DNA from 3 places in the Cellulomonas palmilytica genome. Region 3 is predicted to be linked to each of the others. Evidence: riboswitches for the same ligand, from Rfam matches in the RefSeq annotation. Region 3 holds a riboswitch; each other region holds the start of a gene.
What was found. Region 3 has a riboswitch for S-adenosylmethionine ahead of F1D97_RS00445 (aminotransferase class V-fold PLP-dependent enzyme). Riboswitches for the same ligand answer to the same signal wherever they lie in the genome.
Positions count from the first base shown of each region.

Region 1: it holds a riboswitch for S-adenosylmethionine, as region 3 does, so the genes downstream of both, F1D97_RS14245 (aminotransferase-like domain-containing protein) here and F1D97_RS00445 (aminotransferase class V-fold PLP-dependent enzyme) in region 3, are expected to answer to the same signal.
Region 2: it holds a riboswitch for S-adenosylmethionine, as region 3 does, so the genes downstream of both, F1D97_RS04285 (methylenetetrahydrofolate reductase) here and F1D97_RS00445 (aminotransferase class V-fold PLP-dependent enzyme) in region 3, are expected to answer to the same signal.

Region 1 covers NZ_CP062221.1:3,141,185-3,151,127, forward strand. Annotated here, with positions in the region: gene F1D97_RS14225 (rhodanese-like domain-containing protein) at 1-327, opposite strand, end outside; gene F1D97_RS14230 (MFS transporter) at 338-1,966, opposite strand; gene F1D97_RS14235 (NADPH-dependent oxidoreductase) at 1,963-2,835, opposite strand; gene F1D97_RS14240 (NtaA/DmoA family FMN-dependent monooxygenase) at 3,094-4,437, shown strand; SAM riboswitch class IV at 4,471-4,585, shown strand; gene F1D97_RS14245 (aminotransferase-like domain-containing protein) at 4,608-5,843, shown strand; gene F1D97_RS14250 (LLM class flavin-dependent oxidoreductase) at 5,840-7,054, shown strand; gene F1D97_RS14255 (NtaA/DmoA family FMN-dependent monooxygenase) at 7,080-8,447, shown strand; gene F1D97_RS14260 (alpha/beta hydrolase) at 8,588-9,457, opposite strand; gene F1D97_RS14265 (NtaA/DmoA family FMN-dependent monooxygenase) at 9,454-9,943, opposite strand, start outside.
Region 2 covers NZ_CP062221.1:885,834-895,776, forward strand. Annotated here, with positions in the region: gene gcvH (glycine cleavage system protein GcvH) at 1-266, shown strand, start outside; gene F1D97_RS04260 (helix-turn-helix domain-containing protein) at 577-807, shown strand; gene F1D97_RS04265 ((deoxy)nucleoside triphosphate pyrophosphohydrolase) at 982-1,398, shown strand; gene F1D97_RS04270 (Hsp20/alpha crystallin family protein) at 1,527-1,973, shown strand; gene F1D97_RS04275 (MalY/PatB family protein) at 2,076-3,218, opposite strand; gene metE (5-methyltetrahydropteroyltriglutamate--homocysteine S-methyltransferase) at 3,295-5,625, opposite strand; gene F1D97_RS04285 (methylenetetrahydrofolate reductase) at 5,686-6,657, opposite strand; SAM riboswitch class I at 6,697-6,793, opposite strand; gene F1D97_RS04290 (hypothetical protein) at 7,038-7,223, opposite strand; gene F1D97_RS04295 (DNA-3-methyladenine glycosylase I) at 7,455-8,081, opposite strand; gene hrpA (ATP-dependent RNA helicase HrpA) at 8,352-9,943, opposite strand, start outside.
Region 3 covers NZ_CP062221.1:78,936-88,878, forward strand. Annotated here, with positions in the region: gene F1D97_RS00440 (DUF2867 domain-containing protein) at 1-318, shown strand, start outside; gene F1D97_RS00445 (aminotransferase class V-fold PLP-dependent enzyme) at 329-1,750, opposite strand; SAM riboswitch class IV at 1,790-1,903, opposite strand; SAM riboswitch class I at 2,023-2,121, shown strand; gene F1D97_RS00450 (rhodanese-like domain-containing protein) at 2,128-2,547, shown strand; gene F1D97_RS00455 (O-succinylhomoserine sulfhydrylase) at 2,544-3,797, shown strand; gene F1D97_RS00460 (hypothetical protein) at 4,036-4,599, opposite strand; gene F1D97_RS00465 (DUF4956 domain-containing protein) at 4,960-5,577, shown strand; gene F1D97_RS00470 (polyphosphate polymerase domain-containing protein) at 5,574-6,377, shown strand; gene F1D97_RS00475 (CotH kinase family protein) at 6,444-8,582, shown strand; gene F1D97_RS00480 (GNAT family N-acetyltransferase) at 8,694-9,680, opposite strand; gene purQ (phosphoribosylformylglycinamidine synthase subunit PurQ) at 9,684-9,943, opposite strand, start outside.

The DNA.
Region 1 (9,943 bases), 770 kb from region 3:
GCGCAGGGCGGCGGCGACGGGTCCCGAGCCGCGGACCGAGCCGCACACGACGACGATCGGCGTGTCGAGCGACACGACGGGCTCGAGCCGGGCCGCGGCGGCGAGGTCGAACGTCTCGTCCACGCGGTACCGGTCGACCACGTGCGCGCCCGGGATGCTGCCGGTCGTGGCGCGCCCCGCGTCCGAGCGGACGTCGACGAGCACGGCGCCCTCGGCGAGGCGCTGCGCGGCGGTCTGTGGCGCGACGAGCGGCGCGAGCGCGCCCGCGTCCTCGAGCGAGAGGTCGACGGCGGGTGCGGTCGAGGGCGTGGTGGCCTGGTCGGTCATGGTGCCTCCTTCAGTGCGGCACCGGGACCTGGCGGCCCCGGCTGTTCTCGGTCGTGGGTCCTGTGGTGGGTTCCGTGGTGGGTTCTGTGGTGAGGTCGGTGGCGGGTTCTGTGGCGGGTCCTGCGGGCTCGAGCACGACGAGGCGGCCGGCACGACGACGTGCGCGCGAGTCGACCGCGGAGGCGAGCGCGGACAGCGCGGTCATGGCGGCGCACACGACGAGTCCCGTCGCGGCGGCGCGCCCGTCCGCCCCGGGCCCGGCGGTGGGATCCGACCCGGAGACGACGACACCGCCCAGCAGCGCGAGCGCGAGCACCGCGCTGACGCGCTGCAGGACCTGCAAGAAGCCCGCGGCAAGCCCGGCGGCGTCGGGTGGGACGGCCTCGAGCGTGAACGCCTGGTTGGGGGCGTGCACCAGCCCGGTCCCCACTCCCCCGACCACCTGCACGGCGACGAGCCCGGGCACGACGAGGTGCGCGGGAGCGCCCGCGACGAGCGCGGCGGACGCGGCCGTCGACCCGGCGACGAGCAGGAGCGCGACGGTCACGGCGCGTCGCCCGAACCGTCCCGCGACGCGCCACGCGACGGTCGAGACCACGGCCCCGACGACCGCGCCGGGTGTCCCGACGAGCCCCGCCCGCCACGCGGGCATGCCGAGCCCTTCCTGCAGGTGCAGGACGAGCACGAGCGTCGAGCCGAGCGACGCACCGAACACGAGCGTGGCGACCGCGGTGCCGAGCACGAACGACCGGGACGCGAGCAGCGCCGGCAGCAGGAGGGGCAGCCCGCCGCGGCGGGCGTGGTGCCGCTCCCAGACGACGAGCGCGGCGCCCGCGAGCACGGGGGCTCCCCACGTCCAGCCCGGGGTGCTGGTGCCGCCGGTCACGGCGACCGCCGGCACGAGCAGCGCGAGCACGGTCAGACCGAGCAGCGCGACGCCCACCGGGTCGACGTCGGGGCGCCGCCCGGGACGCGCGACGCGCGGCAGCCAGCGGCGGCCGAGCAGCGCGGCCGCGAGGCCGAACGGCACGTTGAGCAGGACGACCCAGCGCCACGGGGCCGCTCCCCCGGCGGCCTCGAGCACGAGCCCGCCGACGAGCGGCGCGAGGATCCCCGCGAGGGCCGCGACGCTCACGTAAGCGCCGAGCGCGCGCGTGCGGCGCGCGCCCGTGAAGTGGTCCTGCAGGAGCCCGAGCACCTGGGGGTTGGCGACCCCGGCGGCGACGCCCTGCAGGAACCGGCACGCGACCGCCACGTCGGCGGTCGTCGCGGTCGCGGCCGCGACGCTCAGCAGCGAGAACACCGCGACGCCGCCGACGAGCAGCCCGCGTCGCCCGCGCACGTCGCCGAGCCGGCCGGCGGGGACGAGCGCGAGCGCGAACCCCAGGGAGTACGCGGCGACGAGCCACTGGACCTGCCCGGTCGAGGCCTCGAGGGACGCGCGCAGCGACGGCACCGCGACGGTGACGACGGCCTGGTCGGTGAGCGTCGCGAAGCCGACCGCGAGGCACACGAGCGTCACGCGCGTCTCGGTCGCGCGCCACGCGGGCGCCGACCGCGGGGGTCCCGCGGCGGTCGTCGGGGAGGTCGTCGGGGCGGTCGTCAGGGAGGTCGCCGGGGAGGTCGCAGCCGAGGTCACCGCAGCCCGAGGCCCGCCTGCCGCAGCGCCTGCGCGAGCCGCTCCCGCCCGTTGAGCGCGCGCGGGCTCGCGAACCGCGCGAGGAGCCGCTCGGTCCACGAGTGCCGCAGCCCCTGCGCGCGGTAGTACTCGCCGATCCGGTCCTCGTAGGCGGCCACGGCGTCGAGCTGGTGCGCCAGGTCGTACGTCTCGTGGTGCAGCACGGCCTCCTGCGGGAGCCGCGGCTTGACGCCCGCCTGCTCGCTCGGGTCGGGGTGCCCGACGACGAGCCCGAACGCCGGGAACACGTGCGCGGGCAGCCCGAGCACCTCGGCCACGTCCTCGGGCCGGTTGCGCAGCGCGCCGATGTACACGGTGCCGAGGCCGAGCGACTCCGCGGCGAGGGTCGCGTTCTGGGCCGCGAGCGCGGCGTCGACGAACCCGACGACGGTCGACTCGAGGAACTCGGCCGCCTCGGTGGGCGCGCCGTGCCGGTCGGCGACGACGTGCGCGCGCCCCAGGTCGACGAGCCACACGAGCAGCACGGGCGCCTGGACGACGTGCTCCTGGTCGCCCGCGAGGTGCGCGAGCCGGGCCCGGCGCTGCGGGTCACGGACCGCGACGACGCTCCACAGCTGCAGGTTCGAGCTGGTCGCGGCGGACTGCGCCGCGGCGACGAGCGTCGCGACGACCTCGTCGGGCACGTCGTCGGGCAGGTACCGGCGCACGGAGCGGTGCGCGAGCTGTCGGCGCACGACCGCGGAGTCGACGAGCGGGCCGTGCGGCGCCGCGGCGCCGCCGTACCGCGCGTGCCGCAGCTCGTCGAGGGGTGCGGCGTCGTCGGGTGCGGGCTGGGCGGTGGGCTGTTCCACGACGACGTCGACGGACACGGTGCGCTCCTTCTCCCGCCGCCCGCGGGTGCGGGCGCTGCTGCGGATCGACCCGGGCGCGAGCCGCTCTCGTCGCGGCCGCCCGCCCCGCCTGCCGGGACAGACGGCGGGGCTCGTGGGGCGCGAGGTTCGTCCGTCCCGGGAGGTGGGTCAACGACCGGGCCGTCGCGTCTCACATGACGGGAAGTCCGGTGGGAGCCGTGCCGGCGTGCCGGCCGCGCCGCACACTTCCGGGCACCGACGACGAAGGGGGCCGCGGTGGAGCGCTGGATGCGACTGGGCACGTACCACACCGTGACGGGCCAGCACGCGGGTGCGTGGCGCGTGAGCACGCAGGCGACCGACAGCGAGTCGCTCGCGCAGCACGTCGCCGCGGCGCGCGCGGCGCAGGACGCGGGGCTCGACTTCCTGCTCGTCACCGACGTGCTCGGTGAGCAGGCCGACCCGCAGCGCCCGCACGAGGTGCGCGCCGACCTCGTCCCGCGCCTCGAGCCGACGGCGCTGCTGGCCGCGCTCGCCGCGACGACGCGGGACATCGGGCTCGTCGGGAGCTTCTCGACGACGTTCGAGGACCCGTACCACCTGGCCCGACGGCTCGCGAGCCTCGACCACCTGTCCGAGGGCCGGGCCGGCTGGAACGTCGTGACGTCGTTCCAGGCGCTCGCGTCCGCCGCGGCGGGCGGCGAGCCGCTGCCGCCGCACGCGGACCGGTACGCCCGCGCCCGTGAGGCGCTCGAGGTCGCGTGCGCGCTGTGGGACGCGTGGGAGCGAGACGCCGTCGTCCGCGACCGGCGCGCCGGCCGGTACGTCGACCCCGCGCGCGTGCGCCGCGTCGAGCACGCCGGCCCGTCGTTCGACGTCCGCACGGTGCTGCCGTCGTCGCGTTCGCCGCAGGGCCGCCCCGTGCTGTTCCAGGCGGGCGCGTCCGAGGCGGGGCGCGCGCTGGCGGCCGACCACGCGGACGTCGTGTTCACGAGCCAGGACCACCTGCCCGACGCGCGGAAGTTCTACCGCGAGGTCAAACACCGCGTCGCGGACGCGGGACGCGACCCGGACGGCGTGCTCGTCATGCCGGGCGTCGTCGCGATCGTCGCATCGACGCGCGCGCAGGCCCGCGAGGTGCGCGCGCGGCTCGACGAGGCGATCGACGACGAGCGTGCGCGCCGCCGGCTGTCCGCGCTGCTGGGGTGGGACACCTCCGCGCTGCCCGCGGACGCGCTGCTCGACGCCGCACCGGCGCAGACCGAGGGGCACCGCAGCCGGGCGCGCCAGCTGCACGAGCGCGCGGTCCGCGAGCGCCTGACGGTCAGGGAGCTCGCGCGCGTCGCGGAGGCCACGCGCGGCCACCTGCTCGTCGTCGGGAGCCCGCAGGACGTCGCCGACGAGCTGCTCGCCTGGTTCGAGGCGGACGCCGCCGACGGGTTCGTCGTCGGACCGGCCGTGATGCCCGCGGGCCTGCGACGGTTCACGCGCGACGTCGTGCCGCTGCTGCGCGCCGCGGGCGTGCGGCCGGACCGCCCGCACGGCGGGACGCTGCGCGACCGGCTCGGGGTCGGCGCACCGACGGGGGCAGCCCGTGAGACGACCGCCCTCAACCGTTGACCCGGGCCTGCCCGCCACCTAACTTCTGCGGCCGGTCCCGAGTTCCGCCGTCTGGCTCGGCAGGCGGAACAGCAACCCCCAGACACCGGTGGGGTGCTCCCGAGCACGACCTGGCGCACCCGCACCAGCGGGCGCGCAACCGATGTCCCCCAGGAAGGCGCCACGACGCCATGACGACAGTCCTCGACCCGGCCGCGACCTCGGTCGGCGCGTCCCTCACCACGTTCACCGCCGCGTTGAGCCGTCCCCGCGGGTTCGGCGACGCGAGCCTGCGCCGTCGTCGCCCCGGCGACATCGAGCTGCTGGGCGGCATCCCCGACGACTCCGCGCTGCCCGTGAGCGAGCTCCTCGCGTCCGCGCAGCGCGTGCTGTCCGACGAGCGCGCGGGCGCGGGCGCGTTCCAGTACTCGCAGTCCGCGGGTCTCGACGAGCTCCGCGCCTGGATCGCCGCGCGCGAGGGTGTCGCACCCGAGCGCGTGATCGTCACGAACGGCGGGTTCCACGGCCTGTCGCTGTCGGTCCTCGCGCTCATCGAGCGCGGCGCGCCCGTCGCCGTCGACAACCCCGTGTTCCCGCTGTTCCTGCGCGCGCTCGAGCTGTCCGCCGGCCGCGCCGTGCCGATCTCGGTCGGCCCGCACGGGCTCGACGTCGACGAGCTCGAGCACCACCTGCGCGGCGGCGGTCGTCCGGCGGCGGTCTACACCGTGCCGGACTTCCACAACCCGAGCCAGGGCACGCTGCCGAGCGAGCAGCGCGTGCGGCTCGTCGAGCTCGCCGAGCGGTACGGGTTCGTCGTGCTCGCGGACAACCCGTACCGCGAGCTGCGGTTCCGCGGCACGGACGCCGACCAGCGCGTGCTGTCCGAGTCCGACCGCGTGGTGCACGTCAACACGTTCTCCAAGACGCTCGGGCCCGGCCTGCGGCTCGGCTGGGTGGTCGCGGCGCCCGAGCTGGTCGAGGCGTTCGTGCGCGTGCGCAACCGGCAGGACTCGCACACGTCGACGCTCGAGCAGCGCCTCGTGATCGACCTGCTGACGCACGACGACACGTGGTTCGACCGCACGCTCGAGCGCGCCCGTGCGCTGTACCGCGAGCGCGCCGACGTCCTCGCCGGTGCGCTGCGCGAGCGGCTCGGCGAGCTCGTGGAGGTCGAGGACCCCGAGGGCGGGTTCTTCCTGTGGCCGCGGATCACGCTGCCGGGCCTGGACCCGGCGCGGCTCGCGGAGGCGTCCGCCGAGCGCGGTGCCACGTACCAGCGGGGCGACTTCTTCTCCTCGAGCGGTCGCCCTGAGTTCACCGACCGCGTGCGCCTGGCGTACGGCGACCGCGACGTCGCGACGCTGCGCGAGTTCGTCGCGCGGTTCGGCGACGCGGTCGACGCCGTCGCCGCGGGGACCGACCGATGAGCGCGCTGCACCTCGCGGTCGAGCTGGACGGCCGCGGCGCCCACCCGGGCGCGCACCTCGTCGACACGCCGCCCCTGACGCGCACCGCCTGGAGCGACACGGCGGGGTCCGACGACGTCGGGCCGGAGCGCCTGCGCCGTGCCGTGGCCGCCGCGCAGGACGCCGGCGTCACGTTCGTGACGTTCGACGACAGCCTGACGCCCGCCCCGGCGGGTCCCGCGCTGCGCGTCGACGCCGTGACGCGCGCCGCGTTCGTCGCGCCCGTGACGTCACGCATCGGCCTCGTGCCGCTCGTGCACCCGGGCGTGACCGAGCCGTTCCACGTCGCGAGCCAGCTCGCGTCGCTCGACCACGCGAGCCGTGGCCGGGCGGGCTGGCTCGTCGGCTCGGGCGACGTGCCCGGGGCGCGGGCGGCGCTCGACCGTCCCGTCGCCGCCGGCGACGACCTGCGCGACGAGACCGCCGACGTCGCGCGCACGCTCGCGGCGTTGTGGGACTCGTGGGAGGACGACGCGGTCGTCCGGGACACCGCGACGGGGCGCTTCGTCGACCGTGAGCGCCTGCACAAGGTCGACGTGACGTCGGGCGGCTCGGGCGCGACCGCGAGCCCCGCGACGCGCGACGTGCCGGACGGCGTGCGCGCGCCGTTCAGCGTCGTGGGGCCGCTCATCGTCCCGCGTGGCCCGCAGGGGCGTCCGGTCGTGGTCGCTCGCGCCGGCGTGCTGCCGGGTACGGCGGTCGACGTCGCGCTCGTCGGGCCGGGTGCCGACGACGACGCGCGGCTGACGGCCGCGTCGCTCGCGGGCGACTCGTGGGTCGCGCGCGTCGCGGCGCAGGCCCGCGCGGACGGTGCGCCGCTCGTCGTGCTCGACCTCGCGGTCGTGCTCGACACCGCCGACGCGGGCGCACCCGCTCGTGCGGCCGAGCTCGACGCCGCGACGGCGCCGCTGCCCGGTTCGGCGTGGGCCTCGGCGGCTCGCTGGAGCGGTTCCGCGTCCGGGCTCGTCGAGCTGCTGCTCACGCTGCGCGGCGTGGTCGACGGCGTGCGCGTGCTGCCCGCCGTGCAGGACGTCGACCTCGCCGTGCTCGTGCGCGACGTCCTGCCCGCGCTGCGCGTCGCCCGCGCCGTCCCGACGCCGCGCCCCGGCGCGACGCTGCGCGACACGCTCGGCCTGGCACGCCCCGCCAACCAGTTCGCCCGCGGCGCGTGACGCGCCCGTCCGTCAGGAGACTCCCGTGAGCACCGCCACCGGCCCCTCGTCGGCCGACTACCCCCGCCCCCACGCGCACGTCCACCTGGGCGTGTTCTTCCAGGGCGTCAACCACACCACCATCTGGTCCGACCCGGCGAGCGGGTCGCAGATCGACTTCGAGACGTTCCGCGAGGTCGCGCAGACCGCCGAGCGCGGGCTGTTCGACGCGTTCTTCCTCGGTGAGGGCCTGCGCCTGCGCGAGCAGAACGGCCTGCTGCACGACCTCGACGTCGTGGGTCGGCCCGACGCGATCACGCAGCTGTCCGCGCTCGCCGCCGTGACCCGACGCATCGGGCTCGTCGCGACGCAGAACGTCACGTACAACGACCCGGCCGACCTCGCGCGCCGCCTGGCGAGCCTCGACGTCCTGTCGGGCGGCCGCGGCGCGTGGAACATCGTCACGACCGACAACTCGTGGACGGGCGCGAACTTCCGCCGCGGCGGGTGGCTCGACCACGAGCTGCGGTACGTGCGCGCGGCCGAGTTCGTCGAGGCGGCCCAGGCGCTGTGGGACGCGTTCGACGACGAGGGCGCGCCCGTCGAGGTGCGCTACGCGGGCCGGACCGTCGAGCTCGTCGCGACGCCCACCGTGCCGCGCAGCGCGCAGGGACACCCGGTGCTGTTCCAGGCCGGCGACTCCCCCGCCGGCCGGGACTTCGCGGCGTCGCACGCCGAGGTGATCTTCTCGGCGCACGGCACGGACCACGCCGACGCGCTCGCGTTCGCGCACGACGTCCGCCGCCGCACGGTGGCCGCGGGACGCCCCGAGGACGACGTCAAGATCCTGCCCGGGACGCAGATCATCCTGGGCGCGACGCCCGACGAGGCCCGCGAGAAGGCGCGCTGGGTCAAGGAGCAGCAGGTCACGCCCGCGACCGCGCTGTCCCTGATCGGCCAGGTGTGGGGCGAGGACCTGTCCCACCTCGACCCCGACGGCCCGCTGCCGGAGCACGACCCGGTGGTCAAGGCGATCGGCGAGACGCGCGGCACGCCGCGACCCGGCCGGGACGCCGTGGCCGTCGCCCGCGCGTGGCGCGAGCGCGCGACCGAGCAGGGGTTCTCGATCCGTGAGCTCGTGCTCGACCAGGAGCGGCAGCGCGGGTTCGTCGGGACCCCGTCGTCGGTGGCCGACGAGCTCGCGCACTGGGTGCGCTCGGGCGCGAGCGACGGGTTCAACCTCACGCCGTGGGTCGTGCCCGGCGGGCTCGACGACGTCGTGGACCGGCTCGTGCCCGAGCTCCAGGAGCGCGGCGCGTACCGCACGGAGTACACCGGGACGACGCTGCGCGAGCACCTGGGCCTGCGCGCACCCGTCCCGCACCGCCGCACGCTCGTGACCGCCGACGCCTGAGTGCCGGGAGTCGCCTGAGCACCGGCACGCAGCACGCACACGGGGGCCCGTCCTGCATCCCACAGGACGGGCCCCCGCCTCGTGCCCGACGTGCCTCGCCCCGCCGTCCCCCCGGAACGGGGCGGTGCGTCGAGCTGGTCCTACCCGGGCGGTGCCGGTGCCGCCGGCACCGGCAGCCACCGCTGCGCCCACTCCCGGGCGAGCGCCGCGACCTGGCCGAGGTGGGCCGCGAACGAGTGGTCCGCGCCCGCGATCACCTCGACGTGCGAGTGCGCCGGGAGCCAGCGCTCGCCCTGGGCGGTCGTCGCGGCGAGCCGCTGCTCGCTGTCCTGGTCGCCGTGCACGACGAGCACCGGCACGCGCACCGCGCGCAACAGCGCCTCCTGCGTCCCGCACGCGCCGACCTTCGGGCGTGCGCGGTTGACCGTGGCGTGCGTCCGCACGTGCGTCGGCACCGTCAGCGGCAGGTGAACGTCGCGGTCGAGGTACCAGTCCTGGACCTGCTCCGGCGTGAGGAACGGGTAGGGAGCGTCGCCCGAGCCCGCACCCGTGAGCGCACCTGTCAGGACGAGCGTGCGCACGGACGTCCGGCCCGGCGCGACGCGCAGCGCGACCGCCGAACCCAGCGAGTGGCCGTGCACCAGCACGTCCGACAGGCCGAGCGCCTCGACGTGGTCGAGCACCGCGTGCAGGTCCGAGATCAGGTGGTCGCCGTCGACGACGTCGCCGTCGGACTCCCCGAACGCCGAGAAGTCGAAGCGCAGCACTGCGTGCCCGAGCGCCGCGTACTCCTCCGCCAGCACGTCGTACCGGCCGTTCGCGCGGCGATCGGAGAGGAACCCGTGCGCGAGCACCACCGCCGAGCGCACGCCGTCCGCCGCGGGCGTGAACGTCGCCGCGAGCGTGCCGTGGTCCGTGCCGATCCGGTGTTCGACGCTGCGGCGGGCCGGCACGCTCGTCGTCCCCGCGCGCACGCCCGTGCCGGACGCCGCGCTCGTCGTCGCGGTCACTTCAGCCCCAGGTGCGAGCGCAGCGTCGTGCCCTCGTACTCGGTGCGGAACACGCCCAGGCGCTGCAGGTGCGGCACGACGGCGCGGCCGAACTCGTCGAACGTCCCCGGGAAGTGCGTCGGCGTGACGAGGAAGCCGTCCGCGGCACCCGAGGTGAAGATGTCCGCGAGCTGCTCGGCGACCTCCCGGCCCGTGCCGACGACCTGCGGCGTGAGCTCGCTCGTCGAGAACGTCACCGCGGCCTCCGCGAGCGTCACCGCGCGCTTGCGCGCGCCCAGCAGCTCGTCGAGCTGCACGATCGTGCGCGACTCGAGGTGCTCGGGCGTCGCCCGCTCCTCGAGGACCTGCGCGTACGGCGTTCCCGGGTCCAGGTCGCCCAGGTCGAGCCGGGAGAACATGCCGAAGAACTCGATCCCCGCCTCGGGCGCGATGTACGAGGCGAGCGCGTCGCGGCGGGCGCGGGCGATCTCCGTCGTCTCGCCGATG
Region 2 (9,943 bases), 810 kb from region 3:
GTGACATCGTCTACCTCGAGCTCCCCGCGGTCGGCGAGACCGTCACCGCCGGCACCGTGATCGGCGAGATCGAGTCCACGAAGTCGGTGTCCGAGCTGTTCTCGCCCGTGACCGGCACGGTCGTCGAGGTCAACACCGCGGCCGTGGACGACCCGTCGGTCGTCAACTCCGACCCGTTCGGCGCGGGTTGGCTCCTCAAGGTCGACGTCGCCGAGGCGGGCCCGCTGCTCACCGCGGAGGAGTACGCCGCGCACGCGGCGGGTTGAGCGGACCGCCGGTCGGGAGGACCCTCCGGCGGGTGTCGACAAGGGCGCTGACTCCAGCGCCGACGTGGTCGCCATCCGGCGACATACGGGGCCGAACGGGTGAAAGCCGGACGGCTCCGGGGGACCGGGTGTATCAGGCAGCCGGTTCCGCGTTCATTGTGGGCACAGCAGGACGACCGTGGGGTGCGGAACACGGTGAGAAGAAGTCGGACGAAACGGCGTCATAGTGCCGTGTCTGCGCGCTCTCATCCTCCGAACGCCCCGCGGCACCCGGTCTTCGACCGGGGCCGTGCACCGATCGGAGGACAGAATGAGCATGCTCGAGACCACCGCCCCCCTCACGGGCGCGGAGACTCTCACCCGACGTGAGCGCGTGGTGCTCGCCGAGCTCGCCGAGGACGTCACCCTCGAGGAGATCGCGACCCGCCTCTTCGTCACCCGCAACACGGTCAAGTCGCAGGTCCGCAGCGTCTACCGGAAGATCGGCGTCTCCACGCGCGCCGAGGCAGTGGCGTGGGCGGAGGCGCACGGCATCCGCTGACCCACACCCGTCACGCGCCGCTCGACGACGAACGGCTGTCCCCGCCGCGAGGCGGGCACCCGACCGGCTCGCCCTGACGAGGGCGGGCCGTCGTCGTCTCCGGACGTTCCTCCGAGGGTCGGTCGGCGGCGCCGACGACGATCTCCTCGCCCACCGGCCTGGCAGACTCACCGCATGGCTCCCGTGCTCGTCGTCGCCGCTGCGATCGTCGACGACCTCGACAACCCGTACGCGCTGCTCGCGGCGCGCCGTGCGACCCCCGCGAGCCTGGCCGGCCGGTGGGAGTTCCCCGGCGGCAAGGTCGACCCGGGCGAGACGCCCGTGGACGCGCTGCACCGCGAGCTGCGCGAGGAGCTCGGCGTGCGCGTCACGCTCGGCGACGAGGTCGTCGGGCCCGACGACGGCGCGTGGCGGCTGTCCGAGACGTACGCGATGCGCCTCTGGTACGCCGAGGTGAGCGCCGGGACGCCCGAGCCGCTCGTCGAGCACGACGAGCTGCGGTGGCTGCCGCGCACGCACTGGCTCGGCGTGCCGTGGCTCGACGCCGACGTGCGGATCGTCGAGCACCTCGTCGGTGCACGTCTGCCCTGAGCGAACTCGAGTTAGCACTCTCCGTAGCAGAGTGCTAGAACTGGAGGCGTAGCCCACCGGGCCGCGCGCCCGGTACGTACCCGAGGCGCCGGACGGTCCGGCACCTCGTCGTCGAGGAGGTGAGGGGTATGGCTACGCGCATCGACCCGTTCCGTGAGATGGACCGGCTCCTGACGTCCGTCCTGACCGCCGACCGCACCGCCGCGCTCGCGCAGGCGATGCCGATGGACCTGTACCGCTCGGGCGACCACTACGTCCTGCACGTCGACCTGCCGGGCGCCGACCCGGGCACGATCGACGTCAACGTCGAGGACCGCACGCTGACCATCCGCGCGCAGCGCTCCCCGCGCACCGAGGACGACGTGCAGTGGCTCGCCAAGGAGCGCCCGTCCGGCACGTACGCACGCCAGCTCACGCTCGGCCGCGGGCTCGCGCTCGACGCGATCAGCGCGACCTACACCGACGGCGTCCTCACGCTGACGATCCCCGTCGCCGAGGAGGCCAAGCCGCGGCGCGTCGAGGTGCAGCACGGCACGGCCGGCTCGACGCCGGAGATCACGGCCGCCTCGGCCTGACCCGACGCACCACCCACCGACGACCGGCCCGCGCCCGACCGCGCGGGCCGGCCGACGCGGCTCGGCCGGTCGCACGCGGCCGCCGGGCCGGTCGAACGGTCGTCAGGCGCGCAGGCTGCGCACCACGCGCCCGACCGCCTCGGTGAGGACCGCGCGCGACGTCGCGAAGTTGAGGCGTGCGAACCCCGCACCCGGGCGGCCGAAGCTCGGGCCCGGGTTGAGCGCGACACGCGCGTCGCGCAGCAGGCGCGCCGCCGGGTCGTCGTCGTCCGGGATCTCGTCACGCAGGTCCAGCCACGCGAAGTACGTGGCCGCGCCCGCGGTCCAGCGCGTGCGGGGCAGGTGCTCGTCGAGGAGCGCTCGCAGGTGGGCGCGCGAGTCGCGCAGCGAGTCGAGCAGGGCGTCGAGCCACGCGTCGCCGTGCGTGAGGGCCGCCGTGTGCGCCAGGACGGGGACGTGGCCGACCTCGGACAGGATCGTGGCCGGCAGGCGGTCGAGGTGCGCGGCGGCGTCCGGGCCCGGGACGGCCAGCGCCGCCTTGAGGCCCGCGAGGTGGAACGCCTTGGACGCCGAGTGCAGCGCGACGGCGTCAGGGACCACCGTCGTCGCGGAGACGAACGGCACGTCCGGGTCGAGCACGAGCGGCGCGTGGACCTCGTCCGAGACGACCCGCACCCCGTGCCGCACCGCGAGCTCGCCGAGCGCGCGCAGCTCGTCGGGCGTGTGCACCGCGCCCGTCGGGTTCTGCGGGTGGCACAGCAGGTACGCGGCGCTGCGTCCGCCGGCCCGCGCCCGCGTGAACGCCTCGTCGAGCGCCGCGAGGTCCAGGCGGCCGTCGGCGCCCAGATCCGCGGTCTCGACGCGACGGCCCGTGCGCCGGACGAACGCACGGAACGGCGGGTAGACCGGCGGGTTGATGACGACCGCGCCGTCGGCGTCCGTGAGCAGGCGCACCAGCTCCGCGACGCCCTGCATGACGTCCGGCATCAGCACCGCCGTCGCCGGGTCGACCGACCAGCCCCAGCGGCGCTCCGCGAACCCCGCGAACGCCTCCTGGTAGGGGCGGCCGTCGACGTAGCCCGTGTCGCCGCGGTGCAGCGCGTGCATCACCGCCGTGACCACCGGCTCGCACACGCGCACGTCCATCTCCGCGACGAACAGCGGCAGCACGTCCGGCGGGTACCGCCGCCACTTCTGGCTCGTGCGCGTCCGCAGCTCGTCCAGGTCGACGTCGAACAGGCTCATCTGACGACCGTAACGCGGCGGCGGCCGGCTCCCCGAGGGGAACCGGCCGCCGCCGTGGTGCGTGCTGCGAGACGCGTCAGAGCGTCGCGCGGACCGCCTGCGTCGCCGCGAGCATGTGCTCGAGGCTCGGCGTCGTCTCGTCGTACCGGCGGGTCTTGAGGCCGCAGTCCGGGTTGACCCACAGCTGGTCGAGCGCGATGGCCTTGACCGCACCCGTGAGCAGCTCGGTGATCTCGTCGACCGACGGCACGCGCGGCGAGTGGATGTCGTACACGCCCGGGCCCACCGCGCGCGGGTAGCCCGCCGCCGCGATGTCCTCGACGATCTCCATCTTCGAACGCGCGGCCTCGATGGACGTCACGTCGGCGTCCAGGCCGTCGATCGCACCCATGATCTGGCCGAACTCCGAGTAGCACAGGTGCGTGTGGATCTGCGTGTCGGGGCGCACGCCCGAGGTCGCCAGGCGGAACGACCTGACCGACCAGTCGAGGTAGTCGGCGTGGTCCGCCTCGCGCAGCGGCAGCAGCTCGCGCAGCGCGGGCTCGTCGACCTGGATCACCGCGATGCCCGCGGCCTCGAGGTCCGCGATCTCGTCGCGCAGCGCCAGGGCCACCTGGTTCGCGGTCTCGCGCAGCGGCTGGTCGTCGCGCACGAAGCTCCACGCGAGGATCGTCACCGGGCCCGTGAGCATGCCCTTGACCGGCTTGCTCGTGAGCGACTGCGTGTACGTCGTCCAGTCGACCGTGATCGGCTTCGGCCGCGACACGTCGCCCCACAGGATCGACGGGCGCGTGCAGCGCGAGCCGTACGACTGCACCCAGCCGTTCTCCGTGACCGCGAAGCCGTCCAGGTTCTCCGCGAAGTACTGGACCATGTCGTTGCGCTCGGGCTCGCCGTGCACCAGCACGTCCAGGCCGATGCGCTCCTGCAGCTCGACGACGCGGCGGATCTCCGCCTTCATCTCCTCGACGTACTGCTCGGCGGTCAGCTCGCCCTTGCCGTGCGCCGCGCGGGCCTTGCGGATCTCCGGCGTCTGCGGGAACGAGCCGATGGTCGTCGTCGGCAGCGGCGGGAGGTTGAGGCGGGCCGCCTGCGCCTCCTTGCGCTCGTCGAACGAGCCGCGCGCGAACGCGTCGTCGGACAGCGCACCCGTGCGCTCGCGCACCTCGAGACGGACCACGCCCGGCGCGGTGCGACGCGACGCGACCGCGTCGGACGCCTCGAGCAGCTGCTCGTGGATCGCCTCGCGACCCTCGGACAGGCCCTCGGCGAGCGTGACGACCTCGGTGACCTTCTGGTCCGCGAACGCGAGCCACGAGCGCAGCGTCGGGTCGAGGTTCGGCTCGTCGGCCGTGTCGTGCGGGACGTGGAACAGCGACGTCGACGTGCCGACCGCGACCGCGCCCGCGCCGATGACCTCGAGCTGCTCGAGGACCTGGAGCTTCGCGTCCAGGTCCGCGCGCCAGATGTTGTGGCCGTCGATCACGCCCGCGACGAGCGTCTTCGACTCCAGGCCCGCGACCGCCTCGGTGGGCGCGGAGCCCTTGACCAGGTCCAGGCCGATCGCCTCGACGTCGCTCGCCGCGAGCACCGGCAGCGCCGCGCCCAGGTCCCCGTACGGGGCGGCGACGAACAGCGCGGGGCGCTGCGGGCGCGCGAGCTCGGTCGACAGCACGCGGTAGGCGTCCGCGGTCGCCGCGAGCAGCCGCTCGACGGGCACGTCGATGCTCTCCGAGACGAGCGCCGGCTCGTCGAGCTGCACCCACGTCGCGCCCGCGGCCGCGAGGTCGCGCAGCAGGTCCGCGTACACCGGCAGCAGGTCGTGCAGGCGGTCGATCGGGGAGAAGTCCGCGGGCGAGCCCTCGGTCGCCTTCGCGAGCGCCAGGTACGTCACGGGGCCGACGACGACCGGGCGGGTCAGCACGCCGTCGGCGAGCGCCTCGACGAACTCCGCGACCGGGCGCGTGCCCACGTACGAGAACGTCGTCTCGGGGCCGATCTCCGGGACCAGGTAGTGGTAGTTCGTGTCGAACCACTTGGTCATCTCGAGCGGCAGGTCGTCGCCGCGGCCGCGCGCGACCGTCGAGTAGCCCGCGAGGTCGAGCGTGCCGTCCTCGCCGACGAGGTCCGCGAACCGGGCCGGGATCGCGCCGACGACCGCGGTCGCGTCGAGCACCTGGTCGTAGAACGAGAACGCGCTCGGGATCGCCGGGACGTCCGTCGGCAGGCCGAGCTCGACGAGCCGGTCACGCGTGCGCTTGCGCAGCGCCGCGGCGGTCGCCTCGACCTCGTCGGCCGTGGACCTCCCGGCCCAGAAGGCCTCGATGGCCTTCTTGAGCTCGCGGCGCGGCCCGATGCGCGGGTAGCCCAGCACGGAGCCGGTCGGGAACTGCGGGGTCTCGCTCATGGGGTCCAGCCTTCGTCTCGTGGTGGTGCGGGGTTCGGGGGGACGACGAGGGGTGCGGCCTCAGCGGGCCTTGCCGTCCAGCTGCGCGCCCTCGAGCAGGTCGAGCGCGGCCTCGTGCTTGTTGTAGGTGTAGACGTGCACGCCGGGCGCGCCGCCGTCGAGGATGCCCTTGACGAGGTCGACGCCCGCGCGCGTGCCGATGCGGTGCCGCGCCAGCGGGTCGTCCGCCGCGCCCAGCGCGTCCAGCAGGTCCCGCGGCACCGGGACACCCGTGAGCTCCTGCGTGCGCAGCAGCCGGGCCGGGTCGGTGAGCGGGATGATCCCGGGGATGATCGGGATCACGACGCCCGCGTCACGTGCCTCGGCCACCAGGCCCAGGTACGCCTCGGCGTCGTAGAACACCTGCGTGATCGCGAAGTCCGCGCCCGCCTGCTGCTTGGCCAGCAGGGAGGCGACGTCCTGCGCGCGCGTGCCGCCGGTGGCCGCGTTGCCGCGCGGGAACGCCGCGACCGCGACCGACAGCGGACGCACGCGAGCGCGCACGGCCTGCGCGGGGCTCGCGCCGCAGCGGCGCGACTCGATGTCCCGCAGGAGCCCGACGAGCTCGCTCGCCGTCTCCAGGCCCTCGGGGTGCGCCTGCCAGTCGGTCTGCCCCGCGGGCGGGTCGCCGCGCAGCGCGAGGAACGAGCGCACGCCCTCGTCGAGGAACTCCTCGACGATCGTCGTGATCTCGTCGCGGCTCGTCCCCACGCACGTGAGGTGCGCGATGGGGGACAGCGACGTCTCGCGCAGCAGGCGGGACACGAACGCGCGCGACGTCTCGCGCGTCTTGCCCGACGCGCCGTACGTCACCGAGACGAAGTCCGGGTGCAGCGACTCCAGCTGACGGACCGTCTCCCACAGCCGGGGCGCGGCCTGCGGGTTGCGGGGCGGGAAGAACTCGAACGAGAGCGTCGGGCGGTCGAGCGTGCCCAGCGGGCGCGGCTCGGGCGCCACGTGCGCCGCGGGCGGGTTCACGGTTGCCGCGCTCACGCCAGCGGTCCGTTCAGACACAGGGTCTGCGACATGTCGACTCCATCGGTCCTGGCGGAAGCACCCACACCCTCGTCGCGGAGGGGGGTTGCTGCGGCGTCGACGAGCCAGGTCTCTCGGCCGCTCTGGATGGTTGGCGTGATCGTAGGCCGGGAGCCCACATGCTGACCACGACTTCTCACTTACCGAGACGGTCGGATCGTCCAGCGGACGGCCGGACGACGAGCCGCAGATCAGACGGGGTCGCGGCGGCGGAGGGCCGCGGGACGGGCGCGGGACTCGCGCGGGACGGTGCGGCCGCCGCGGGTCCCGGGACAGGGCCGCCACGGCACCGGCCGGAGTCCGGTCACGGCTCGCCGGAGCGGTCGGGGGAGTGCAGGTCAGGCGAGGGGGCGAGGCCGCTGGTGCGGGATCTCGCCCCACGGCGGGGTCCCCGTCACCGTCGACAGCAGACCGGCCTCGACCGCCTGCAGGACCTGCGCGTCCGGCGGGACCGACCCGCCCAGGGCGTCCCGCGCGCCGCGGACGGCGTCCAGGCCGCCTTCGGGGTCGGGCATCTCGGTCATGCGCGGAACTGTAATCGCCGCGCACGATCAGGCGAAGCCCCGACGGGCGGATCACCCGAGGGGAGCACGCACGGGGGTCATCCGTGCGGGCGGCACCTCGACGGACGGACGCCGCGGGCAATCGCGTGACACCGGCCGACGAGCACGCGCTGACCTGCGACTCCGTCCGCCCGGACCGTCACCCGAACGCCACACGCGGCCCACCCGCGTCAGCGCCGCCGTTCGGACACTTCACCCGCGGGCGGACGGGCAGGTCGCCAGGTGGTCGTCGACGAGCCCGCACGCCTGCATCGCCGCGTACGCGGTGGTCGGCCCGACGAACCGGAACCCCAGCGACTTCAGCTCGCGCGCCAGCGCGCGCGACTCCGGGGTCACGGCGGGGACGTCCGCCCAGGACGCGGGGCGCACGTGCTGCGTGCGGTCCGGCGCGAACGACCAGAGCAGCGCGTCGAGCGTGCGGCCCGACTCGTGCAGCGCGAGCAGGGCGCGCGCGTTGGCGATCGTCGCCTCGATCTTCTGCCGGTTGCGCACGATCCCCGCGTCCGCGAGCAGCCGCTCCACGTCGTGCTCGTCGTACCCCGCGACGACCTGCGGGTCGAACCCCGCGAACGCCGCCCGGAACGACTCGCGCTTGCGCAGCACCGTGATCCACGCGAGCCCCGACTGGAAGCCCTCGAGCGCGATCCGCTCGAACAGCGCCTCCTCCCCGTGCACCGCCACGCCCCACTCTTCGTCGTGGTAGCGCTCGTAGAGCGGGTCCCCGTCCCCGAAGCACCGCCCGGTCACAGGGCCGGCTGTCGGGTCGGCGGGGCCCGCAGGGGCGTCGACCGTGCTGTCGACCGTCGCGGTGTCGTCCATGCGGGGGAGTCTGCCGTGCCGCGCCGACATGCGGGAGTCCCGCGGCGTCGACCTGTGGACGACGAGGCGTCAGCCTGGGCCGACGCGCGCGCGCGACCGCCGCGTTCCTGCCCAGCAGCAGTCCCGCGCCGAGACCCCCGGCCCGAAGCCGGAGCAACCACGGTCTCGACGATGCGAGCCCGACGAGCCCGTCCTTCCTCCGGCTCCGGCCGCCGAGAGCCGGAGCAACCACGGTCTCGACGAGGGGAGCCGGCTCGCGGGGGCGGGGCGTCAGGTCAGGGTGGCGAGGGTCTTGCGGATGCGCTGGGCCGAGACCGGGGTGGGCGTGCCGAGCTGCTGGGCGAACAGGCTCACGCGCAGCTCCTCGAGCTGCCACCGCACGGCCGCGACCTGCGCCGGGTCCGCGCCGGGGGCCGCCGCGAGCGCGTTCTCCAGGTCGTGCACCTGCCAGGCCAGGTCCGCGTCGCGCGCCGGGTTCTCGGCGGCCTTGGCCAGCCGGTGCCGCGCCGCGCGCAGGTACCGCACCAGGTGCACCAGCCGCTCCGCGCCGGTCTCGACGACGAAGCCCGCGTGCACCAGGCGCGCCGACTGCTCGCGCACGTCGGACGCGGTGGCCAGCAGCGCGAGGCTGGACGTCCCCTTGAGCTCGACCTCCAGCTCGCGCCACGCGGTGAGCACCTGCACCAGTACCCCGACGAGCGCGTGCACCCGGTCCTCGAGCCGGTCGCGCAGGTACGCGCGCAGCGCGGCGTAGTCCTCGGGCGTGCGGACGTCGGCGGGGGTGCGGCCCGCGTCCGCGGGGCGGGTGCGCAGGTGCTCGTCGACGAGCGCGTCGACCGCGGCGAGCTGCACGTCCTCGACGAGCGCCTCGCGGCTCGGGTACGGGTTGGCGGCGAGCGCGAGCGCCTGCGCGCCCGTCCAGCGGGAGGTCACGCGGGCCGGGGCGAGCCCGACGTCGAGCAGCAGCAACCGGCGCAGGCCGGCGCGCGCGGCGGCGGGGCGCGCGGACGCGTCGGCGAGGGTGCGCACCGAGACGCTCGTGCGTGCGTCGACGAGCGTCGGGTAGGCGCGCACGACGGTCGCACCCGAGCGGACCTCGACGACCTCCGGGAGCGTGAGGTCGTCGGGCCAGGCCGTGAGGCCCCCTCGCGTCACGGACTCGGCGGGTTCGGTCGCGGCCTGCCCCGACGAGCGCGCGTCCGACGACCCGCCCGGGGAGCGGGCACCGCGCCGGTCCTGACGCGCTCGCGGACCGGGCCGTGCGGGCTCGTCGGCCGCGAGGCCCGCCTCGCGCATCGCCTGCCGCAGCGCCGCCTTCACGGCGGTGTCGACGGCGTCCTGCGCGCGGTCCGCGAGCCGGTGCTGCAGAGCCGCGAGGTCCTTGCCCTCGTCGACCACGCCGCCGCGGTCGCCCACGACGCGGAACGTCATGCGCAGGTGCGCGGGCAGGCGGTCGTCGTCGAACGCGTCGGCGGGCACGTCCATGTCCCGCACGGCGCGCACCGCGGAGCGGAACGCGTCGTGGAACGAGGGCGCGGCGTCACCGGCGCGCACGGTGTCCGCCCAGGACGCGGTGTTCGACCGCAGCCACGCGGCCACGGCGCGGCCCACGTCGGGCGCGGGGACGAGCTGCACGCGCACGGGCTTGGGCAGCGCGCGGATGGTCGCGACGACGAGCTCGTCGAGCAGCCCCGGCACCATCCAGCCGAACCCGTCGGGCGTGAGCCGCGGCAGCTGGGGGAGCGGGATGTGCACGGTGACGCCGTCCGCCTCGGTGCCCGGCTCGAACTGGTACGTCAGCGGGAGCGACAGGTCGCCCTGCGGCCAGCGCGACGGGAACGACGACTCGTCGATCGCGTCCG
Region 3 (9,943 bases):
TGGGTGCTCGCCGCGCTCGGGCTGCGCCAGCTCCTCGTCCCGCTGATCGGGGTCCGGCCCGCACCGCGGGCCACGTTCGCGGTCGACGAGGTGGTCGCCGACGAGCACGGGGGCGAGGCGCTCGTCGTCGCCGACGACCGGCACCTCGACTTCCGGTGCGGCGTCGCGGTCGACGCGCGGGCGGGCCTCGTCGCGGTCACGACGAACGTGCGCGTCCACAACCGGCGCGGCCGGCTCTACTTCCTGCCCGTGCGCGCGCTGCACCCGCACGTCGTGCGCAGCATGCTCACGCGCGCCGCGCGCGTCCTGGCGCCCTGACCCCGGCTGCTCAGTCCAGCGCGGGGCCGCACGCGGCCGCGGCGGTCGCGGCCAGGTGGTCCAGGCCGTGCACCGCGAGCAGCGGACGCGTGTCGTCGACGACCGCCCAGCAGCCGTCCTCGATCGCGTACCGCGAGCGCGGCCCGTCCGTGACGTAGGCGTGCAGCGCGGCGACGAGCCGGTCGACCGCCTCGCTCGGCGTCCCGACACCCACCGACGCGCGGATCGCGCCGTTGCTCGCCCCCAGGCGCGTGAGCAGCGGGTGCGCGCAGAACCGACCGTCGCGCACACCGATGCCGTGCTCCGCGGCGAGGTACGCCGCGACGAGGCCTGGGTCGTGGCCCTCGACGGTGAACGTCACGACGCCCACCGGCTCGGCCGAGTCCGGCCAGATGCTCGCGACCCGCACGCCCGGCACCTGCTCGAGACCCGCGACGAGCCGCGAGCGCAGCGCCTGCTCGTGCGCGACGAGCGCGCCGTCGGGCAGCGCCGCGAGCGCGTCGCACGCCTGGGCGAGCGCGATCGCGCCGATGACGTTGGGCGACCCGGCCTCGTGGCGCGCCGGGGCCGGCTGCCACACCGTCCGATCGGTCCGCACGTCGCGCACCGCACCTCCCCCTGCGAGGTACGGCGTGCCCGTGTCGAGCCAGTCGCGGCGGCCGACGAGCGCGCCCGCGCCGAACGGCGCGTAGATCTTGTGGCCGGAGAACACGACGTAGTCGGCGCCCGAGCGCGCGAGCGAGAAGCCGCGGTGCGGGACCAGCTGGGCCCCGTCGACCGCGACGCGCGCCCCCGCGGCGTGCGCGATCTCGACGACCTGCTCGACGGGCAGCGCCTCGCCCGTGACGTTGGACGCCCCCGAGACCGTGACCAGCGCGTACGGCCGCGCGGCGAGCTCGGTGCGCAGCGACTCGAGCGTCGCCGCGACCGTCTCGGCGATCGGCAGGATCGTCGTGCGACGGCCCTGCGGGTCGGACGAGCGCAGCCACGGCAGCAGGTTCGCGTGGTGCTCGAGGTCGAGCACCAGGACGCGCTCGCCGGCGGGCACGACGCCCGCGAGCAGGTTGAGCGAGTCGGTGGTGTTGCGCGTGATGATCGCGACGTCGTCCTCGCGCGCGTCGACGAACCGCGCGATCGTCTGCCGCGCGGACTCGTACAGCGCGGTCGACACCTGCGAGAGGTACCCCGCGCCGCGGTGCACCGACGCGTACAGCGGCAGCACCTCCGCGACCCGGTCGGCCACGGCCTGCAGCGCCGGGGCGCTCGCCGCGTAGTCGAGGTTCGCGTAGACGCGCTGCGTGCCGTCGACGAGCGGCACCGTGGTGCTGGCGCCGACCACCGGCAGCAGGGGCTCCACGGCGCCCGCCGGGGTCGTCGTCGGGGTCGTCGCACCCGTCGTCGGACAGGACGTCGTCTCGGCCAGAGCGGTCACGGGGGTACCTCCGTGGGTCCGGGGACTCCGGGGTCGGGCGTCCCGCGCTTGCCGTCACCGGTCGGTGCACGGCCTGGTCGTCACCCGGGGCACCCCACCGCGGAGGAGGGTTGCCGGCCAGCGAGCCGGGGCTTCGCGCTGGCACTCATGACCTGACCGAAAGGGTGACGAGCCGGACGAGCGGCTGTCAACGCAGACGCGCGTCCGTCTCGTCACACGGGACGGTGTGTCCACGAGGTGGATACCTGCGGCGGACCGGCGTTAGTCTCCTCGCACCATCCAGAGCGGCCGAGAGATCTGGCTCGACGACGCCGCAGCAACCCGCAGGCCCCGCGCCTGGCCGAGGGTGCTACCGCCAGGACCGATGGAGGAGCGACATGGCCGAACCCTACGCAGGCGACCTCACCCCGCAGGAGGCCTGGGACCTCGTGACGTCCGACGAGCGCGCGCTGCTCGTCGACGTGCGCACCGAGGCCGAGTGGCAGCAGATCGGCGTCCCGGACGCCGCCGACGCCGACGACCGCGCCGCGTTCGTCCAGTGGCTGACCCCCGCCGGGCCCAACCCCACGTTCCTCGACGAGCTCGCGGCCACCGGGCTGCAGCCCGGCGACGGCCGGCCCGTGGTGTTCCTGTGCCGCTCGGGCGTCCGCTCCGTGGCCGCCGCACAGGCCGCGACCGCTGCCGGCTACGGCCCCGCCTACAACGTGCTGCGCGGGTTCGAGGGCGACGTCGGACCCGACGGGCAGCGCGGCCACTGGGGCTGGCGCGCCGAGGGTCTGCCCTGGCGGCAGGCGTGAGCGCGCACGTCCCGGGCCCCGGCGACTGGGACTCCCGGCGCGTCGAGCGCTCGACGCTGCGCCCCGACACGCTCGCGGTGCGCGGCGGTCAGGTCCGCTCGCAGTTCGGCGAGTTCGGCGAGGCCCTGTTCCTCACCCAGGGCTTCACGTACGACTCCGCGGGCCAGGCCGAGGCCGCGTTCGCGGGCGAGGTCGACCGGTTCCTGTACTCGCGCTACAACAACCCGACCGTCTCGACGTTCGAGGAGCGCCTGCGGCTGCTCGACGGGGCCGAGGCCTGCTACGCCACGGCCACCGGCATGAGCGCGGTGTTCACGGCGCTCGCCGCGCTCGTCGGGTCCGGGTCGCGCATCGTCGCGGCGCGCGCGCTGTTCGGGTCGAGCGTCGTGATCTTCGACGAGATCCTCGCCCGGTGGGGCGTGCGCACCGACTACGTCGACGGCCACGTGCTCTCCCAGTGGGAGGAGGCGCTCGCGACCCCGGCCGACGTCGTGTTCTTCGAGACGCCGTCCAACCCGATGCAGGACCTCGTCGACATCGAGGCCGTCTCGCGCCTCGCGCACGCCGCCGGCGCGGTCGTCGTCGTCGACAACGTATTCGCGACGCCCGTGTTCTCCCGACCGCTCGACCTGGGCGCGGACGTGGTCGTGTACTCCGCGACCAAGCACATCGACGGGCAGGGCCGTGTGCTCGGCGGCGCGATCCTCGGCTCGTCGGACTTCGTCAACGGACCCGTCCAGACGCTCGTCCGCAACACCGGGCCGTCGCTGTCGCCGTTCAACGCGTGGGTGCTGCTCAAGGGCCTCGAGACGCTGTCGATCCGCGTGCGGCACCAGGCCGCGTCCGCGCTCACGCTCGCGCGCTGGCTCGAGTCCCACCCGGCGGTCGAGTCCGTGCGCTACCCGTTCCTCGAGTCGCACCCGCAGCACGACCTCGCGCTGCGGCAGCAGACCGGCGGCGGGACGGTCGTGACGTTCACGCTCCGCACGCCCGACGGCGCGACGCCCGAGCTCGCGAAGAAGACGACGTTCGGCGTGCTCGACGCGCTGCGCATCATCGACATCTCCAACAACCTGGGCGACGCGAAGTCGATCGTCACGCACCCCGCCACGACGACGCACCGCAAGCTCGGCCCCGAGGGTCGCGCGAAGGTCGGCATCGGCGAGGCCACGGTCCGCTTCTCGGTCGGCCTGGAGGACGTCGACGACCTGCGCGAGGACCTGGACCAGGCCCTCGCCACCCTCCGCTGACCGCCCCGCGCCCCGCGCCCCGCGCCCCGCACCACCCGACGACCCCGGGGTTGCTCCGGCTCAGACCGTCCGAAGCCGGAGCAACGACGGGGTCGCCGTGCGTCTTGTCGGCCGACCCCGTGGTTGCTCCGGCTCTGACGAGCGATACCAAGAGCAACGACGGGGTCGTCGGGACCCACTGTCGACCCCGGGGTTGCTCCGGGTCTGGCCGGTCGGAGCCGGAGGAAGGGCGGGGTCGTCAGGGGTGGGCGGGGAGGGTGCGGGCCAGCGTGCGGGCGATCGTCGGCGCGTGGCGACGGGAGCGGCCGACGAGCACGAGCTCGACGCGGTCGACGCCCGTGCGGCGGGCGAGCTCGGCGGCCTCGTCGACGACCGTGCCCGGCGCAGCGACGAGCATCGTCGCGTCCGCCTGCCACGCGAGGTGGCTGAACGCCGCGGAGTAGGCCAGGTGGCCGCGTCGACGAGCCGCGTCGTCCTCGTCGTCGGCGACGACGGTCTCGACCTCGAGCACGACCGTGACGTCGTCGCGCGAGCGGCCGACGGCCGCGACCTCGTCGTCGAGCATCGCGACGAGCGCGCGGACCGACGCGTGCGTCGGCAGGCCGGCGCCGTGGCGGACCCGGATGACGTCCGCGCGGGCGGCTGCGAGCGCGAGGGTCGTGGGGACGAGCGTCGCATCGTCGATGACGAACTCGGTGACGTGCCGCGGGGCGGGTGCCGCGAGCGCGACGGTCGCGGCGGAGGACGTGAGGTCGGGGGACGTGACGGAGGGGGTGCGCACGTGCGCGAGGGGCTGAGCCACGGGAGGAGGTCCTCGGGTCGGACGGGGATGCGCGACGAGGGCCGTCGGGCCGCGGGCGCGCGCGAGCGTCAGCTCAGCGACAACACACCCGGACCGAGAACATGGCGGACAGGCTAACCATGGCCCGCTCGTCGTGACCACCCCATGTCCACGATCCGTCGCGTACTTCACCCGTGAAGGGAACTTCGCCGGCAACCGCCCGCAAGTTTCGGCCTCATACCCGGAATCGTTTAGCGGATGGACCGAAAGGGAAACCCCGGTCGAAGGTCCGAAGTGTTCAGCCCGCGTTCACCGTGCGTCCGCCGGTCGGTCTCCAGCCCGCGCGGGCGCGAACGCTACTTCCGGGGGGCAAGCGTTTCCATGACTCAGCTCGTGCTCATCGCCGTCGACCTGCTGGCCGTGTCCGCCCTCGCCGGCGTCTACTTCCACCGGCACCGTCGCCGTGACCTCGTCGCCGCGTTCGTCGGCCTCAACGTGGGCGTGCTGGCCGTGGCGTCCTCGATGAACGACGGCGGGATCGGCGCGGGCGTCGGGCTCGGGCTGTTCGGCGTGCTGTCGATCATCCGCCTGCGCTCCGCGGAGATCGACCAGAGCGAGGTGGCCTACTACTTCGCGGCGCTCGCGCTCGGCATCCTCGGCGCGCTGCGGCTCGACCCGTGGTGGCAGGCGCCCGCGCTCATGGCGCTGATCCTCACGGCCGTCGTCGTCGGGGACCACCCGCGCCTGCTGCGCCGCTACGCACGCCAGGAGCTCGTGCTCGACGGCGCGATCGCCGACCGCGTCGCGCTCGTCGGGCGGCTCGAGCAGCTGCTCGGCGCGCGCGTGCACGCCGTGTCCGTGCAGCGCCTCGACCTCGTCAACGACACCACCTGGGTCGACGTGCGGTACGAGACACCGGCCTCGCCGCGGCGCCGCGCGGCCGCACCCCGCCGCGAACCGGCGCACGCCGGCATCGCGCCGTGGGAGGTCTCCGGGTGACGGCGACGGTCGACGACCTGCTGCGGCGGCTCGCCCCGGTCAGCCTCGAGGAGCTGATCGCGGCCGCCGAGCTCCAGACGCGCGTCGACCGCAAGTACCTGCTCCCCGTCGGTCAGGTCGACCCCCTCGTCGTGCACCTGGCCGACACGGCGCAGGTGCTCGAGATCGGCACCACGCGGCTGTTCGACTACGAGTCGGTGTACTTCGACACGCCCGACCTGCTGGCGTACCGGCTCGCGGCCACCCGACGCCGCCGCCGGTTCAAGGTCCGCACGCGCAGCTACCTCGACTCGGCGCAGTGCTGGCTGGAGGTCAAGACGCGCGGCCCGCGCGGCGCGACGGTCAAGGACCGGCTGCCCTACGAGCTGCGGGACCGCCTCTCGGTCGCGCCCGGCCGCTGGTACGTCTCGACGGTGCTCGACCGCACGGGCGTGCTCGCGGGCAGCGGGCGGGACCTCGACGACCTCGTGCTGCGGCCCGTGCTGGTCACGCGCTACCTGCGCACGACGCTCCTGCTGCCCGGCACGGCGAGCCGCGTGACCATCGACACCGGCCTGCGCTGGGACGACGGCACGCGCAGCGCCGTGCTGGACGGGCTCGCGGTGGTCGAGACGAAGACCGGGTCGACCGCGTCCGCCGCGGACCGTGCGCTGTGGTCGCTCGGGCACCGGCCGGTGCGTGTCTCGAAGTACGCGACCGGCCTCGCGGCGCTGCGTCCCGAGCTGCCCTCGCACCGCTGGCGGCGCACGCTGCACCGCCTCGCACCCCACCTCGAGCCGGCCCCCGACGCGCGCGAGTGAGCCCCACGGGCGCCTGCCGGCCGCCCGCCACGGACGCAGCCCGCGTCCCTGACGAAGGAGAGTCCCATGCGCGCCTCGCTGCCGAGAGCCGCCACGACCACCCTGCTCGCCGCCGCGATGCTCGTCGGCGCGGGCGCGGCCGCCTGGGCCGCACCGCCGGGCGCCCGGCCCGCCGCGCAGCCCGCCGGAGCCCCGGGTGACGTGCCCGCGCTCGTCGCGCCCGCCGCGGTCGACACGGGCCTGGCCGGCGACATCACGTTCTCGCGCGCGAGCGGGACGTTCACCGGCAGCGTCCAGGTCACGCTCGGCACGGGCGTCGCGGGCGCGCAGATCCGGTACACGACCAACGGCGAGGCACCGACGGCGAGCTCGCCCGTGTACTCCGCGCCGCTCACGCTGACGCGCAGCACCGAGGTCCGCGCGCAGGCGTTCGTCGGCGGCACCGCGACGGGCGAGCCCGGCTCGGCGCAGTACGTCGCGACGAGCGTGACGACGACCCACGACCTGCCCGTGCTCGTCGTCGACAACTACGGCACGGGCGCGGTCGGCGACGACTGGCGCAACGCGGCGTTCCTGTCGTTCGAGCCCACGGGCGGCACGACGAGCCTGAGCGCGGCACCCGAGCTCGTCTCGCGCGCCGGGTACCACCTGCGCGGGCAGTCGAGCCGCATGTTCGCCAAGCTGCCGTACCGGATCGAGCTGAGGGACAACACCGACGACGACCTCGACCTGCCGCTGCAGGGCATGCCCGCCGAGTCCGACTGGGTGCTGCGCGGCCCGTTCAGCGACAAGTCGCTGGTGCGGGAGGCGTTCGTGCTGGACCTCGGCCGCGAGCTCGGCCTGCAGGTCCCGCGGTACAAGCTCGTCGAGGTGTACGTGAACGAGGACTCCCAGCCCGTGAGCAGCGACGACTACCGGGGCGTCTACCTGTTGCTGGAGACCATCAAGAACCAGAAGAACCGGCTCGACCTCAAGAGCCTCAAGCCCGAGGACGTCACGCCGCCCAAGGTCGAGGGCGGGTACATCCTGAAGTTCGAGTGGCAGGCCGCCGAGGGCGTCACGCTGCCCTGCACGGGCAGCACCTCGACGTGCTGGCGGGACCTGGAGGTGCACGATCCCGACGACCTGGTGCCCGCGCAGCGCGACTGGATCGCCGGGTACGTGCAGAAGTTCCACGACTCCCTGCGCTCGTCGCAGCCGGCCGACCCGAGCACCGGCTACCCCGCGTACATCGACGTGGACTCGTTCGTCTACCAGGTGATCGTCAACGAGCTGAGCCGCGAGATGGACTCGTACATCCGCAGCCAGTACTTCTACAAGGACCGCGGCGGCAAGCTGGTCGCGGGGCCGTTGTGGGACTACGACCTGTCGTTCGGCGTCGGCGGGTACTTCGGCAACGAGCAGACCAGCGGGTGGCAGTACCAGCAGACCCGCACGCCCGTGGCGAACGACTGGTTCGTGCGCCTCATGTCCGACCAGGCGTTCGCCAACCGCGTGAAGGTGCGCTGGCAGGAGCTGCGCCGCGGCGCGCTGTCGGACGCGAGCCTGCAGGCGCGCCTCGATGCGCTCACCGCGCCGCTGGGCAACGCGGCGGCGCGCAACTTCGCGAAGTACCCGAACCTGTCGACGCGCATGATCGGCCCGTTCATCACCTCGACCACCGGGACGTGGCAGGGCCAGGTGCAGGACCTGCGCACGTGGCTGCGCAGCCGCGCGGCGTGGCTCGACACCACGGCGGCCTGGGGTGGTCCGACGACCCCGCTCCCGACCGACGAACCCACGGAGGAGCCCACGGAGGACCCGACGGACGACCCCACGGAGGACCCGACCGACGAGCCCACCGACGACCCGACGGACGACCCGACCGAGGAACCCACGGACGAGCCGACGACGAGCCCGGCCGGTTGCACCGCGTCGGTGAACGTCCCGAGCCGGTGGCCCGGCGGGTTCCAGGGCGACGTGGTGGTGACCGCAGGGTCACGGCCGGTGAACGGCTGGACCGTGACGTTGACGTTCCCGGCGGGCTACGGCGTGAGCCAGGTGTGGAACGCGTCGACGACGACGAGCGGGCAGACCGTGACCGCGAGGAACGTCTCGTGGAACGGCTCGCTCGCGGCGGGTGGCACGGCGATGTTCGGCTTCATCGGCAGCGCACCGACGTCCGGCGGCACGGGCACCCCGACCGCCACCTGCAGCGCGAGCTGACGGACGGCCCACGCCGGCTCGCGGACGCGGCGGCCCGCCCTCGTGGCGGGCCGCCGCGTCGTGCCGCGACCCGCGCGGCGAGTCCGCCCGGGGCACCGCCGAGGACGCCGCTCAGCCGAGCGGGCGGCCGAACCAGAGCGTGAGGAAGTCGCCCGCGCGGTCGGTGAACGGCAGCACCGGCCGGTACCCGGCGGACAGGTACAGCGTCACGGCCTCGGGCTGGCGGATGCCGGTGCCGAGCACGGTCGTCGCGAATCCGCGGGCACGGGCCTCGTCGTGCGCCGCCGCGAGCAGCGCGCGCGCCACGCCCGTCCCGCGCGCCTCGTCGGCGACGAACATCTTCTTGAGCTCGACGCTCCCGTCCGGGTAGCCGGGGCGCGGCGCCCGCAGCGTCAGGCAGCCCGCGGGCGTCCCGCCCACGCGTGCGAGCCACGTGGTGAGCGCGCCGACGCCCTGGCGCGCGTCGTCGGACGCGAAGCCCTGGTCGGGCTCGTCGGGGACGAGCTCCGGGTAGCGCTCGACGTTGAACGCCCACATCGCGCGCCGCAGCGCGCGGGCGTCGGGGTGGTCCCACGGCACGGTCTCGATCGTCACGTCCGCACCGGCGGTCGAGGGTCCCGACGAGACGCGCGGCGCCGGCGACAGGTCCTTGGCGAAGCACCGCGAGGACGGCTCGTCGACGTACTCGGCGTAGTTCGGGATCGACCGGTAGCCGAGCGCCAGGTACAGCCCGATCGCGTCGGGCTGCAGCACACCGGTCTCGAGCACGAGGCGCGTGAGGCCGCGCTCGGCCGCGAGGCGCTCGAGCTCGACCATGACCCGCCGCGCGTGGCCGCGTCCACGTGCCGACGGCACGGTGTACAGCCGCTTGACCTCGCCCGCGCCGGGGCCGAGGTCCGCGGACGCGTCACGCAGCGCGACGCACGCGACCGGCTCGTCGTCGTCCCGCGCCACGACCATCGCGACGATCCCGTCGCCCGTCATGGTGTGGCCGATGTCGTCGTCGCCGTACCGCTCGCGCAGCTCCGCCTGCTGGGCGGTGCGCAGGGCCGCGGCGTGGACGTCGTCCCAGTGGACGAGGTCGAGCGCGACCGTCATGCGTCAGCCGACGAGCGAGTGCAGGACCGAGGTGAAGAACCGCAGGCCGTCGGTGCCGCTGCGCGGGCCCTTCGCGCCGTCGGGGCCGAAGCCCGGCTCGACGGCGTGCTCGGGGTGCGGCATGAGGCCGACGACGTTGCCGCGCGCGTTGCTGATGCCCGCGATCCCGCGGCGCGAGCCGTTGGGGTTGTGGTCCTGGTAGCGGAACACGACCCGACCCTCGCCCTCGAGCTCGTCGAGCGTGCGCTCGTCGGCGACGTACT